DNA from 3 places in the Shewanella sp. MM_2022_3 genome. Region 1 is predicted to be linked to each of the others. Evidence: predicted binding sites of a transcription regulator. Region 1 holds the regulator's gene; each other region holds the start of a gene.
What was found. Region 1 encodes MetJ, which represses methionine synthesis genes. Its sites were predicted from a motif close to TAGACGTCTAGACGTCTA; they were not measured.
Positions count from the first base shown of each region.

Region 2: a site for MetJ is predicted at 1,712-1,729, ahead of thrA (bifunctional aspartate kinase/homoserine dehydrogenase I). Genes of this name have one in related genera too.
Region 3: a site for MetJ is predicted at 1,547-1,564, ahead of metH (methionine synthase). Genes of this name have one in related genera too.

Region 1 covers NZ_JAKZGV010000001.1:126,856-131,058, forward strand. The annotation lists gene MMG82_RS00560 (bifunctional aspartate kinase/homoserine dehydrogenase II) at 1-101, opposite strand, end outside; gene metB (cystathionine gamma-synthase) at 113-1,276, opposite strand; gene metJ (met regulon transcriptional regulator MetJ) at 1,499-1,813, shown strand; gene MMG82_RS00575 (sulfite exporter TauE/SafE family protein) at 1,921-2,664, shown strand; gene nrfD (NrfD/PsrC family molybdoenzyme membrane anchor subunit) at 2,828-3,772, opposite strand; gene MMG82_RS00585 (4Fe-4S dicluster domain-containing protein) at 3,775-4,203, opposite strand, start outside.
Region 2 covers NZ_JAKZGV010000008.1:57,537-61,739, reverse strand. The annotation lists gene thrA (bifunctional aspartate kinase/homoserine dehydrogenase I) at 1-1,539, opposite strand, end outside; gene slyD (peptidylprolyl isomerase) at 2,183-2,845, shown strand; gene MMG82_RS07100 (hypothetical protein) at 3,039-3,416, shown strand; gene trpR (trp operon repressor) at 3,448-3,723, opposite strand; gene MMG82_RS07090 (cytochrome c) at 3,913-4,203, shown strand, end outside.
Region 3 covers NZ_JAKZGV010000027.1:2,760-6,962, reverse strand. The annotation lists gene MMG82_RS13745 (ABC transporter ATP-binding protein) at 1-203, opposite strand, end outside; cobalamin riboswitch at 327-509, opposite strand; gene MMG82_RS13740 (histidine phosphatase family protein) at 685-1,407, opposite strand; gene metH (methionine synthase) at 1,665-4,203, shown strand, end outside.

The DNA.
Region 1 (4,203 bases):
TCACTATGGCCATGGGTTAACAGAATATGGGCGACTCGGCGATAACAATCGGCATCGGCTAAACTGGAACCACCAAATTTATGTAAGTGACAACGTGCCATCTATTATTCCTCTACTGACAAGCCGCGACGGCGGCCAATCCTGCTTGAATATCTGCAACTAAGTCGTCGGCATCTTCAATACCAACCGACAAACGTAATAGGGTGTCTTTAATACCAGCTTCAAAACGCGCTTGCGGCTCCATCGCCCTGTGGGTCATGGTCGCGGGCACGGCTACGAGACTCTCGACGCCGCCTAAACTCTCAGCCACGCTGAATAAACTTAACGCATCTAAAAAGGCGACCACTTCGGCCTCGCCGCCCTTAAGCTCAAAACTCAGCATAGCGCCAAAACCTTTTTGTTGCTTGACGGCAATGGCATGGCCGGGATGATCCGCAAGACCTGGGTAATACACTTTGCTCACCACAGGACTACTCGTCAGCACGTCCACAATACGCTGGGCATTGTTTTGGTGCTCACGAATGCGCACGGCTAAGGTACGCAGACCGCGCAGGGTTTGATAACTGTCGAAGGCTGAACCCGTTAAGCCCAAGGTGTTTGACCACCAATGTAAGGTCTCGCCGAGTTGAGGATCTTTGGCGATCACCGCGCCGCCCACCACATCGCTGTGACCATTGATGTACTTAGTGGTGGAGTGGATAACGATATCGGCACCCAGTAATAGCGGTTGCTGCAAAATTGGCGAGAGGAAAGTGTTGTCCACTACCACTAACGCGCCCACACCGTGGCTCGCCTTGGCGATAGATTCGATATCGACGACTCGCAGCAGAGGGTTAGATGGGGTTTCAATCCACACCATCTTAGGTTGCTGGGCGATGGCTTGCTCAAGCGCTTGGGCGTCGGTTTGATCGACCACCAGCAGTTTAAATTGGCCTTTTTTCGCGAGGTTGGTGAATAAACGGTAAGAGCCACCGTAACAATCGTGGGGCACCACCAGTAAATCATCTGGTCCCAGTAAAGTGGTCACTAAGGTAATGGCTGCCATGCCAGTACAAGTCACTACACCGGTTGCGCCCTTTTCCAGCTTAGCTAGGGCATCACCTAGGATGCTGCGGGTAGGATTGCCGGAACGGCTGTAATCAAATTCACGAGGATTTTTATGACCATCGAAGGCGTAATTCGTCGACAGGTAAATTGGCGGCACCACAGCGCCATACTGAGTATCACTTTCGATACCCTGACGCACTGCCAATGTGGCTAATTGACGTTCGGTCACTAATTTACCTGCGGTCATCGGGAACTCCTAAGTTCACAAAGAGATGTCTGGACGTCTAAATGTACCTAAGCCCAGTGGTATCGTCAATAGGCGTTAAGACGTTTAGACGTCTAAACATAAAGAAATCTGTTTGCAATCACTAAGAAATAGTAGCAATAATTTGACTGTAATCTGTAAGGGTTTAAAATCTGCCCCGAATTTAGCGTTATAACAGGTGAGTCAATGACTGAATGGAATGGGGAATACATCAGCCCCTATGCTGAACATGGCAAGAAGAATGAACAAGTAAAGAAAATTACTGTGTCTATTCCGCTCAAAGTGCTAAAAGTCCTCACGGATGAACGTACCCGTCGTCAGGTCAACAACCTGCGCCACGCAACGAATAGCGAACTGTTGTGCGAAGCATTTTTGCATGCCTACACTGGCCAGCCTCTGCCTGATGATACCGATCTGTCGAAAGAGTGCCCAGACAGCATCCCCGCTGAAGCGAAGCGGTTGATGGACGAAATGGGGATCGAGTGGGAAGATATGGAATAACGCTCAGGCGTCCATAATCCTGCCGCACCTAATCATTAGGGATCGTTAATACTCATCTTGCCTGATGGGTTAGAGTAACGATCCCTATTTTGTTTTGATGGAATCCTATGTTCTCCTTGATAGATCCACAAACGCTCGCTATTGCGTCTGTGATTGTGTTTTTAGGTGCCCTCACCCAAAGTCTGATTGGCTTTGGCCTTGCTGTGGTGGCGAGTCCGCTGCTGTATATTGTCGACCCCGAATTAGTGCCCGCCCCCGTGATTGTGATGGGCTTTTCCATCGCGCTACTCACCCTATTGCGTGAACGCGGCCATTTAGAATTCAATGGCTTGCAATACGCGCTTATCGGTCGAGTACCCGGAGGTTTTATCGGTGCCAGCCTGTTGCTGTTTGCGCCGCAGCCGATTCTTGGTTTAGCGATTGCAGCCATTGTGGCAGTCGCCGTGGTGCTGAGTCTGTATAAATTTAGCTTGCCAGTGAATAAAGCGACGCTATTTGGCGCGGGCGTGATATCGGGGATCTTCGGTAATATTGCCGCCATTGGTGGTCCGCCGATGGCGATTCTGTTGGCTGGTAAGGATGCCTCAAAGTTTCGCGCCGCACTATCAGCCTTCTTTATCTTCAGCTCGACCATAGCGCTGGTCATTCTTGGGGTGACGGGCCTGCTCGAAGTTAAGCATTTATGGTTATCCCTGATGCTGTTGCCCTCAGTGTTTTTAGGCTATTTAGTGGCGGGCAAACTGGTGGGGAATGTGGATAAGCATAAGACCAAGATGGCGACCTTAGCCCTCTGTGCTATCAGCGCCTTAGTGCTTACGGTGAAATCTGTGATTGAGCTATTGCCGCAATAATCCTCTGCCAATTGCCGCCATAAAAAAGCACCGTTACCGGTGCTTTTTGCTTGCAGGGATGCGTGTTGTAACCCATTTGAGTATCACTTAATCGTATTAAAGTAATACTCATATTTGTTGCGCTAGTTTGAATGCCATGGGTTAGAGCATTCGCTAACATCACTTAGCTCAGGTAGCTTTGTCCTGCATACACGATAAAGTGTCTCAGTGCTAACACGCCGGTTAAGCTGGCGCAGGCCACCATAATCATCGCGCCCTTGCTGTGGCGAGTTGCGGCAGGCAACAGCATAAACAGCAATGGCACACCAAAGCCAATCCCGACCACGCCAATCCAGAATACGCTTGCCCACACGCCAGAGGTGAGTGATGCCAGCGCCGCAGCCGCCGCACCGCCCTTAAAGTACAAGGCGCAGAACAACATAAACAGGAACATGATTTCGATTGCCATCACTGGCAGCTCTAAGCCATGCATTTTGGCTAAGGTCTTGTCGTGACTATCGGTTTTGAACATCACCAGCGCCAGCACCGCATTGGCCGCAGCGCCCGCCGATAAACCAGATACCAAGAACAGCGCTGGTAATACCGCAGTGTTCAGCATCGGATAGGCATTCATCGCCGAAATTAAGAAGCCAGTGTATGCGCCTACACCGATCGCGAGGACAAACAATAGCACTTCAATCAGCTTTCTAAAGGGCATCAGCAGCTTAGCGATAGGCACTAAGAAACCTAAGCCCCACTTTGGCAAATCGTCACGCAGCACAAGAATCGCGTAGGCAAATGCCAAGGGTGAGTAAGCCAGTAGCGCTAGTACCCCAATCGCCATAACGGACTGGAAGTTGTAGTTAATTAAAATCAACCAGAAGTGGAAAGGCTTAGTTAAATCAAACACTAAACAAGCCAAACCTAAGCTGATGGCCACAGGGCCAATAATCGCCGCGGCCTTGAGAATATTGCTCTCAATTTGCGTTTTTTCTTGATTGAACCAACGCAAACCAATGCCAATCAGCAAACTTCCGGCGGATAAACCCGCCATAAACAGATACACGGCGATGACCCAGTGCCAAGTGACGGGATCATATTGTGCCATATCGCCCCAAGTATTGTTCATAATCAAATCCCCCCTCTTTTGGTAGGAACGCGATATACCCTAGGATGAGTGCCTAAATGGGTCTTATCTTGGTAAGTGATCTTAGTGTTAAGCAGTTTTGCCACATCACTTTGTGGATCGTTAGCATCGCCAAACACCAATGCATCGGTCGGACATACAGTCACGCAGGCTGGTTGTTCTCCACGGGCCAAGCGGGTGTCCTTACAGAAGTTACACTTGTCAGCCACTTTGGTTTCGGGATTCATAAAACGCACTTTGTAGGGGCACGCCGCCACGCAGTACATACAACCCACACACTTGTCGCCGTGGATAGAGACAATGCCGTCCTCGCCAACGTAGGCCGCGCCCGTTGGACACACCTTCACACAGGGCGCATCTTCACACTGCTGACACGACACTCTGTGGTACTTAAAGTGCAGATGTGGCATTTC
Region 2 (4,203 bases), on a different contig from region 1:
ATCGAGTAACATTTTGCTTGAATTGACAATACCGCAGACACGGATGCTAATGTGCTGCTCTTTTAGCACGCTCGCCTGTTGTTTGATCTGCTCCAGTAAGCCTGCGCCAACGTTACCGCAACCCACTAAAAACACATCTAAATACTGCTGCACATCGAAAAAGCCTTGATGACAGGCGGCTACAGCATGTTTGGTCTTACGTTGTTCGATCACCGTTGAAATAGAGCGCTCGGAGGAGCCTTGGGCAATCGCGATGATATTCACACTCGCCTGCGCTAAGGCTTGGAAGAACCGCGCCGCCACACCCTTATGGGTACGCATACCATCACCGATCAAGGAGACGATTGCTAAGTCATGGCGCATTGCAATCGGTTCTAGCAAGTCACTTTTAATTTCTAACTCAAACTCTTGCTCTAGCGCCGATTTCACCTTGGCGGACTCACTGGTCGCCACACAAAAGCTGATGCTGTATTCGCAAGAACTCTGGGTGATGAGTGACACAGAAACACCGCTACGGGAAATCGCCGCCAGTGTGCGGCTCGCCATACCGACCATGCCCTTCATACCAGGGCCTGATACATCAAACATGGTTTGATTATCCAAATTAGAAATGGCCTTCACCTGCAAGCCGCTCTGATCGGCCTGATTCGATACCAGAGTGCCGGGCGCATCGGGATTAAAGCTGTTTTTGATATAACAGGGGATGTGGAACTGGGCGATAGGTGCAATGGTTTTAGGATGCAGCACCTTAGCCCCAAAGTAAGACAGCTCCATCGCCTCTTGATAACTGAGCTGTGACAACAACTTAGCATCGGTAACAACCCGAGGATCGGTATTGTATACGCCGTCAACGTCGGTCCAAATCTCGCAGCTTGAAGCATCTAAACAAGCGGCCAGCACGGCAGCAGAGTAATCAGAACCGTTACGGCCTAAGGTCACAACCTTGCCGTCTTCATCGGCGGCGGTAAAGCCGGGCATCACCCAAACCCGCTTCTCATCGAGGGCAAGATTTTTGAATCGCGGTTTGCTGACGGCAATATCGACCACGGATTCTAGCGGACGACCACGGCCTAAAAATAGTTCACGTGGGTCTAGCTGCGCCGAAGTAATGCCTTTTGCCAGCATGACTTGCTCCATCAACGCAGCAGACAAACGCTCACCCGCAACCACGATCTCGGCGCGCACCCCGTCTGGGCATTCCTGCAACAGCGTAATACCGCGTAATCTGTCCTGCCAACGTGCAAGCTGCGCGCTTAGTCCGGCGAACAGCACTTCGCTCTGGCTACTAGAGAGTCCAGAACTAACCGCATCCTGATAGAGCGAGGTAAACACCCGCTCAACGTGTTGAATGACTGGTGAATAATCTTCCCCTTTCACCGCCACATCGACCATTTCTAGCAGAGCGTTTGTCACTGTTGCAGGCGCAGAGAGCACTGTCGCGACCGGCTCAGCTTTCGCTGCCTTGGCAACAATATCCGCCGCCATTGAAAATCGCTGCCAATTTGCAAGCGAGGTACCACCAAATTTCATCACTTTCATCTTGATCTCCTGTACCGCGCCCGACTAAGAAACATAAGCTAAAAACAAAAAAGCCCGCTTCTTTGTGGGAAGCGGGCTCGTCGTTAAAATTCTTTAGGGTGTATCAGCCCGCCCCCACTCTGGTTGTAGTGGTGGTTGTAATAATGGTAATTACTACGAAACCAAGGCTATGCATACGTTTAGACTTATCTATGTCAATGTGATGTTAAACAGAATTGCCTTTTTCACCTAACCTTGTCAACCCCCAAACTGGATTATTTATGCACAAATCTTTCACTTGAGTAAATTAGTGATTCAAGATTAATAAATATCAAGTTTTCATAGGCTAAAAATACGTTTTCATCAATATAAAACTGTTTACGTAAACGTAATGCCAGACAATTACAATCAATTTAACCTATTAAAAAATAAATAATTTATAATGATATTTTTTCATCATTCGAAAATTAAAGCATTTCAGTCTGTTTCCGCACATAACAAAGGGCAACTCATAAAAAACCACAATTCATCTTTTGTATCGTCCTTAATCTCAGTAAATCGAACTCACAAAAAGCTGTGCGATATCTAACATAAGCAACTTCAAATTATCGCCAGCACCCTAAAAGCGCGTTATTATGCGCGCACATTCCGAACCGGAGGCGATATGAAGATCACCCAACACAGCGCGGTAACCATTCATTACCGTTTATCAGATCAAGAAGGCAGACTTTTAGAAGACTCTTTTGATGCCGAACCAATGTTGTATCTGCATGGTACAGAAAACCTAATCCCAGGATTAGAAGCCGCATTAGAAGGTAAAATTAAGGGCGAAAAACTGGACGTGACGATCAGTGCCGAAGAGGCCTATGGTCCGTACCATGATGGCCTTCGCCAGGCAGTACCATTAGAAGCATTCGGTGATATCGAAGACATCGTGCCAGGTATGCGCTTTATTGCAGAAACCGAAATGGGCCAGCGTCCAGTTCAAGTCATCGAAGTTAAAGATGATGTTGTGATTGTTGATGGCAACCATCCATTAGCAGGCCAAGCACTCAGCTTTAACATTGAAGTCATCGATGTACGTGAAGCGACAGCTGAAGAAATTGCCCATGGACATATTCATGCACACGGCGGATGTGGCAGTCATGGACACAGCCATGAACATGACCATGGCGGCGGATGCTGTGGTGGCTCAGGTCATGATGTTGGTGGCTGCTGCGGGGGTTCTGATGACCATGGGCATCACCACCATGACCATGATCACGAAGCTTGTGACACACCTAAAGCGGGATGTGATGGCAACGGTGGCTGCGGCTGCCGCGGCTAATGTAGGTTCACAAGCCTAATAGCCCTCCCAGAGGAGCTGATAAAAAAGCACTTCCTTAAATAAGGAGGTGCTTTTTTTATCGCCAAATGATTATAATCAGCAGGTAAATAGGGAAGTTTAAAATCAAACAGCATTTTCAGCTAAAAAAAACAATATTTTCAAATCGATATAAACATCACGCAACGGAGTGCATATGTTAGCAAAACCAGTATATGAAGTTTTACCCTTTGGCTATATGGTACTAGGCTGTTTAAGCTTTATGCTGCTAGAACCTGATTATGCGCTGATTGCTGCTCTTGTTGTGTTTGTTTTGGGCGCCAGAATTTACAATTTACGTTCTCAAAATCGCCGAACCGATCCTGTAAAACGCCGAAAATCTGGATATCTACCTAAGACAATTTACGATTTATTGCCTTTTATTTATCTCTTTTCTGCCTTAGCTATTTTTAAATTTTTCCCTAAAAATCTTTATCCTTTGTTGGCCATTATGTTACTCAGTTATAGTTTTTATATTCTCGTTAGACGCTCCATCCACCGCCGACATAAAATACCGACAACTCCCCAGTTTTAATCAAATATCTAGTCCAATGGAGCCCAAATAATTAACTGATAAGCTGTTGGATTTTATCCCTATGGCTGGGTGCCATATTCTTTAAATAGTTAGAACAACGGGTAATAGTCGCAATACTCACCTGATACTCGGCAGCAATTTGTCTCTGGCTCATTTCTCCATTTAGCAATAGCTGGAAGACTTTTAGCCGACCGGCAATAGCGCTGCGCTCTTCCTCGGTCAGCAATAAATGAAACAATACCGACAGCTCTTCATAATTCCCATGGCTCAAAATTTTTTCTAATACTAAGTCCCAATTGGCTCGCATAATCGCCCCATAAGTATTGTTTAAGCATTACAACGGCAGTTTAGCAGATTTACTCTGCCGGCAAATAACTTGTTACGTTTATCCCTCTTATCTAGACAAAAACTGACAAATTTGCTTCTAGTACATTGAGTTAATTTGTGTACAATAGCAGAGCAATGTCACACTTCGACGCTAATTTGTGAGAATACGATGAAAAAATTACTCCTAACTCTCGTTGCCGGTACCTTATTGGCTTCAACTGCTCAAGCACACAATTTTGAAGATGCAAAAGATGCGATTCAATATCGCCAATCTGGATTCAGCTTAATTGCTTATAACTTTGGTGATATGGGCGCCATGATGAAAGGTAAAAAGCCTTTCGATGCTGAAACCTTTGCGATGCGCGCAAAAAATGTCGCTGCGCTTTCACACATCCCTTTCGAAGGCTTTATTGAAGGTTCAGATAAAGGCGATACCGAAGCCCTAGCCAAAGTATGGCAA
Region 3 (4,203 bases), on a different contig from region 1:
AAACGATATATACAACGCAGTAAACTGGATTTACCCGCACCGTTAGGGCCGATTAATCCCAGCATTTCACCGCGTTGTAGGGCAAAGTTAATCCCAGAAAGAATGGTTTTGCCTTCGATGGTCCAACTTAATTGGCTGACATTGAGTGCCACATTAGTTAGCACCGCCGAAGATTGCACATCTGTTGACGTGGAAGGCTTCATTAAAAGCAGCTCCCACAGGCATATTTTGTACCCAAACCCAGTAGCACCATGGGCCACAGGGCGAAACGTATCAATATCATTTTCTGCTCCCTCGAGTCACCCGCTCGAGAACTAAGGCTGCGCGCAGCGAAAACAGAAATAGGCAGGTCTCCTGACTTGTAGCAAAGAAGGTTCTAGGTTCTAGGCACTTCTTTTAACTACTCACAGTTGCGGGTACAGTTCGGGCTGGCTGACGGGCAGCACCCCGATTCCCTATTATGTTTGGGTTGATTCGGCGTTTATAACGACTATTGCCTTAAGCGAATAGCGCAGGATAAAGCGAAATTCCCAACACCTATTTCTGCGACATTTAAACTTAGCGAACACAATGTGCTATCTGGCTCAAACGTCAGGGAAAAGCATTATCCTATATCTTGCTCATTAGGCAATGCAGTTTAAATCAGAAAATGTTCATCATCCCATTTAGCATGAGATTTCTAACTCAATCAGCATGGCCCGATGGCCAGTCTAAGCGCCAGTATCGAGTTCCATGTTTATCTTCGAGTACATTAATCGTCACCACCGCGGCAACCGGTAAAGTCAGTTGACTGTAAAACCCTACCGTTCTCACCGCCCCCAACGCTCTTGCCATTAAATGACGGATCACTCCGCCGTGGGTCAGAATCCAGATATTGGCTGTGGGTACATTAGCATTACACTCGCCGTGGGCCTGTTCATCATCCAACGCCAGCAGGGCAAACTCTTTATTGAGGATCTGCTCTATTGCGCCATCGATACGAGCCTCGAAACTTGCCATCGTTTCACCATTGGGCGGCGACACGGCCCAAGGATCTTGCCAATAGGCCGCCATGCGCTCGCCATCCTGTTGATATAACTCATCGAGCAAGCGACCATCCCAATCGCCAAAATCCATTTCTTGTAGATCCTCAAGCAGGTTGACCTCAAGCGGCGAAGGCGTTGGTGCAGCTAAATGTGAACTCTCAGACAAGCTGGAATGCGGCTCCAGCGCCAACCCCTTGGCAAATTCAGCGCAGCGCCTTGAGGTAGAGCTGTAAATACCGTGGCACTCTCTGGCCTGCAAAGCGACGGCTGCCAACATCTGCCGCCAGCCCTTCTCGCTCAGTGGAACATCGACTCTGCCACGTAAAATGGCCCCGCCCTCGCATTCCCCATGGCGTAACAGTAATAAGCGAACTTGTTTCATATATGCCTTTTAAAAATCTTAGGACCTAAACTCTAGATTCTAGATTCTAGATTCTAGATTCTAGATTCTAGATTCTAGATTCTCGATTCTCGCTCCTAATGACTTTCACCTTGCCCTGACAATCCGATGTCGCGTATTATGGACGTCTATACGTTTAAATGTCCAAAACAAAAGCTCACGACGTTAATAATAAAATGCAATGTAGCGCACAATTGCGTACTTTGGACTCAACTTAGCTGTAGTAAAGGTAATCATTTATGGCGATATCTCTCCATCGAGCCAGCCAAACACTGGCAGACATTCGCAACCAGTTGTCAAAGCGCATTCTGATTTTAGACGGCGCCATGGGCACTATGATCCAAGGCTACAAGCTAGAAGAAGCCGATTACCGTGGCGAGCGTTTCAAGGATTGGCATACCGACGTTAAGGGCAATAACGATCTTTTAGTGCTCACGCAGCCACACATCATCAAACAAATTCACACCGACTACCTATTAGCCGGTGCCGATATTATTGAAACCAACACTTTCAACGCCACCACTATCGCCATGGCCGACTACGATATGCAGTCGCTGTCCGCCGAAATTAACCGTGAAGGTGCGCGCCTCGCCCGTGAGGCCTGTGATGAAATCGAAAAAGCCACGGGGAAACCACGTTATGTTGCCGGTGTGTTAGGACCCACTAACCGTACCTGCTCTATCAGCCCAGATGTGAACGATCCTGGATATCGCAATATCCACTTTGATGAGTTAGTGACCGCTTATTGCGAATCGACCCGCGCGCTGATTGAAGGCGGCGCCGATATCATTATGGTCGAGACCATCTTCGATACCTTAAACGCCAAAGCCGCGCTATTTGCCATCGAAACCGTGTTCGATGAACTCTTTGGAGCAAATTCGCCAGCGCGTTTGCCAGTGATGATCTCCGGCACTATTACCGATGCCTCGGGTCGAACCCTGACCGGACAAACCACCGAAGCCTTTTATAACTCCCTTCGTCATATCAAACCCTTATCCATCGGCCTTAACTGCGCACTCGGGCCAAAAGAGCTACGCCCCTACGTCGAAGAACTGTCACGCATCGCCGAATGTTATGTCTCGGCGCACCCTAACGCGGGTCTACCAAACGAGTTTGGCGGTTACGATGAAACCCCAAAAGACATGGCCAGCGTTATCCAAGAATGGGCCCGTGAAGGCATGCTCAACATTATCGGCGGCTGCTGTGGTAGCACGCCCGAGCATATTAAGGTCATTCGCGAAGCGGTGGAACCGTTTGCACCACGGGTACTACCCGAGATCCCCGTCGCCTGCCGTTTATCGGGTTTGGAACCGCTCACTATCGACGCCCAAACCCTGTTTGTGAACGTGGGTGAACGTACCAACGTCACTGGCTCGGCCAAATTTTTAAAGCTGATCAAAGAAGGCAAGTTCGAACAGGCGCTCGATGTCGCCCGTGAACAGGTAGAAAGCGGTGCGCAGATCATCGACATCAACATGGACGAAGGCATGCTCGATGGCGTGGAGGTGATGCATAAGTTCTTAAATCTTATCGCCTCTGAGCCGGATATCAGCCGCGTGCCGATTATGATCGACTCCTCAAAGTGGGAAGTGATTGAAGCGGGCCTCAAATGTATTCAAGGCAAGGGAATCGTCAACTCTATCTCCTTGAAGGAAGGCGAAGAGAAGTTTATCGAGCAGGCAACCCTCGTTAAACGCTACGGCGCGGCGGCCATTATTATGGCGTTCGACGAGCAAGGCCAAGCCGATACGAAGGCACGCAAAGTCGAAATCTGTACCCGCGCCTACCGCGTGCTGGTCGATAAGGTCGGCTTTCCGCCCGAAGACATTATCTTCGACCCGAACATCTTCGCCATTGCCACGGGTATCGATGAGCACGATAACTATGCTGTCGATTTTATTGATGCCATTAAAGAAATTAAGGCCACCCTGCCCCACGCGATGATTTCGGGCGGGGTATCGAACGTGTCGTTCTCCTTCCGCGGTAACAACCCAGTGCGTGAGGCGATTCACGCAGTATTCCTGTACCACGCGATTAAAGTCGGTATGGATATGGGGATTGTCAACGCGGGCCAGTTAGCGATTTTTGACGATATCGACCCAGAGCTTAAAGTACGGGTCGAGAACGTGGTGCTCAACCTACCTTGCCCGGTTGAGGGCTCGAGCAATACCGAGCAATTGCTTGAGATTGCTGAAAAATTCCGTGGCGATGGCTCAAGTGCCGCCAAAAAAGAAGATTTAGAATGGCGCTCATGGCCAGTTAATCAACGTTTAGCCCATGCGCTGGTGAAAGGCATCACCGAATTTATCGACGAAGATACTGAAGCGGCTCGCCAGCTTGCCTCACGACCACTTGATGTGATCGAAGGCCCGCTGATGGACGGTATGAATATCGTCGGCGACCTGTTTGGCTCAGGCAAAATGTTCCTGCCACAGGTGGTCAAATCCGCGCGGGTGATGAAAAAGGCCGTGGCCTACCTCAATCCCTTTATTGAAAAGGAAAAAGTCGCAGGTCAGTCGAACGGTAAGATTTTGATGGTGACCGTAAAAGGCGATGTGCACGATATCGGCAAAAATATTGTTGGCGTGGTGCTCGCCTGTAATGGCTTTGAAGTGTTCGATTTAGGCGTGATGGTGTCGGTAGAGCGCATTCTTGAGGCGGTGAAAGAACACAATATCGATATTATCGGCATGTCAGGGCTTATCACCCCAAGCCTTGATGAAATGGTGCATAACGTCAAAACCTTCCACCGTGAAGGGCTCACCATTCCAGCGATTA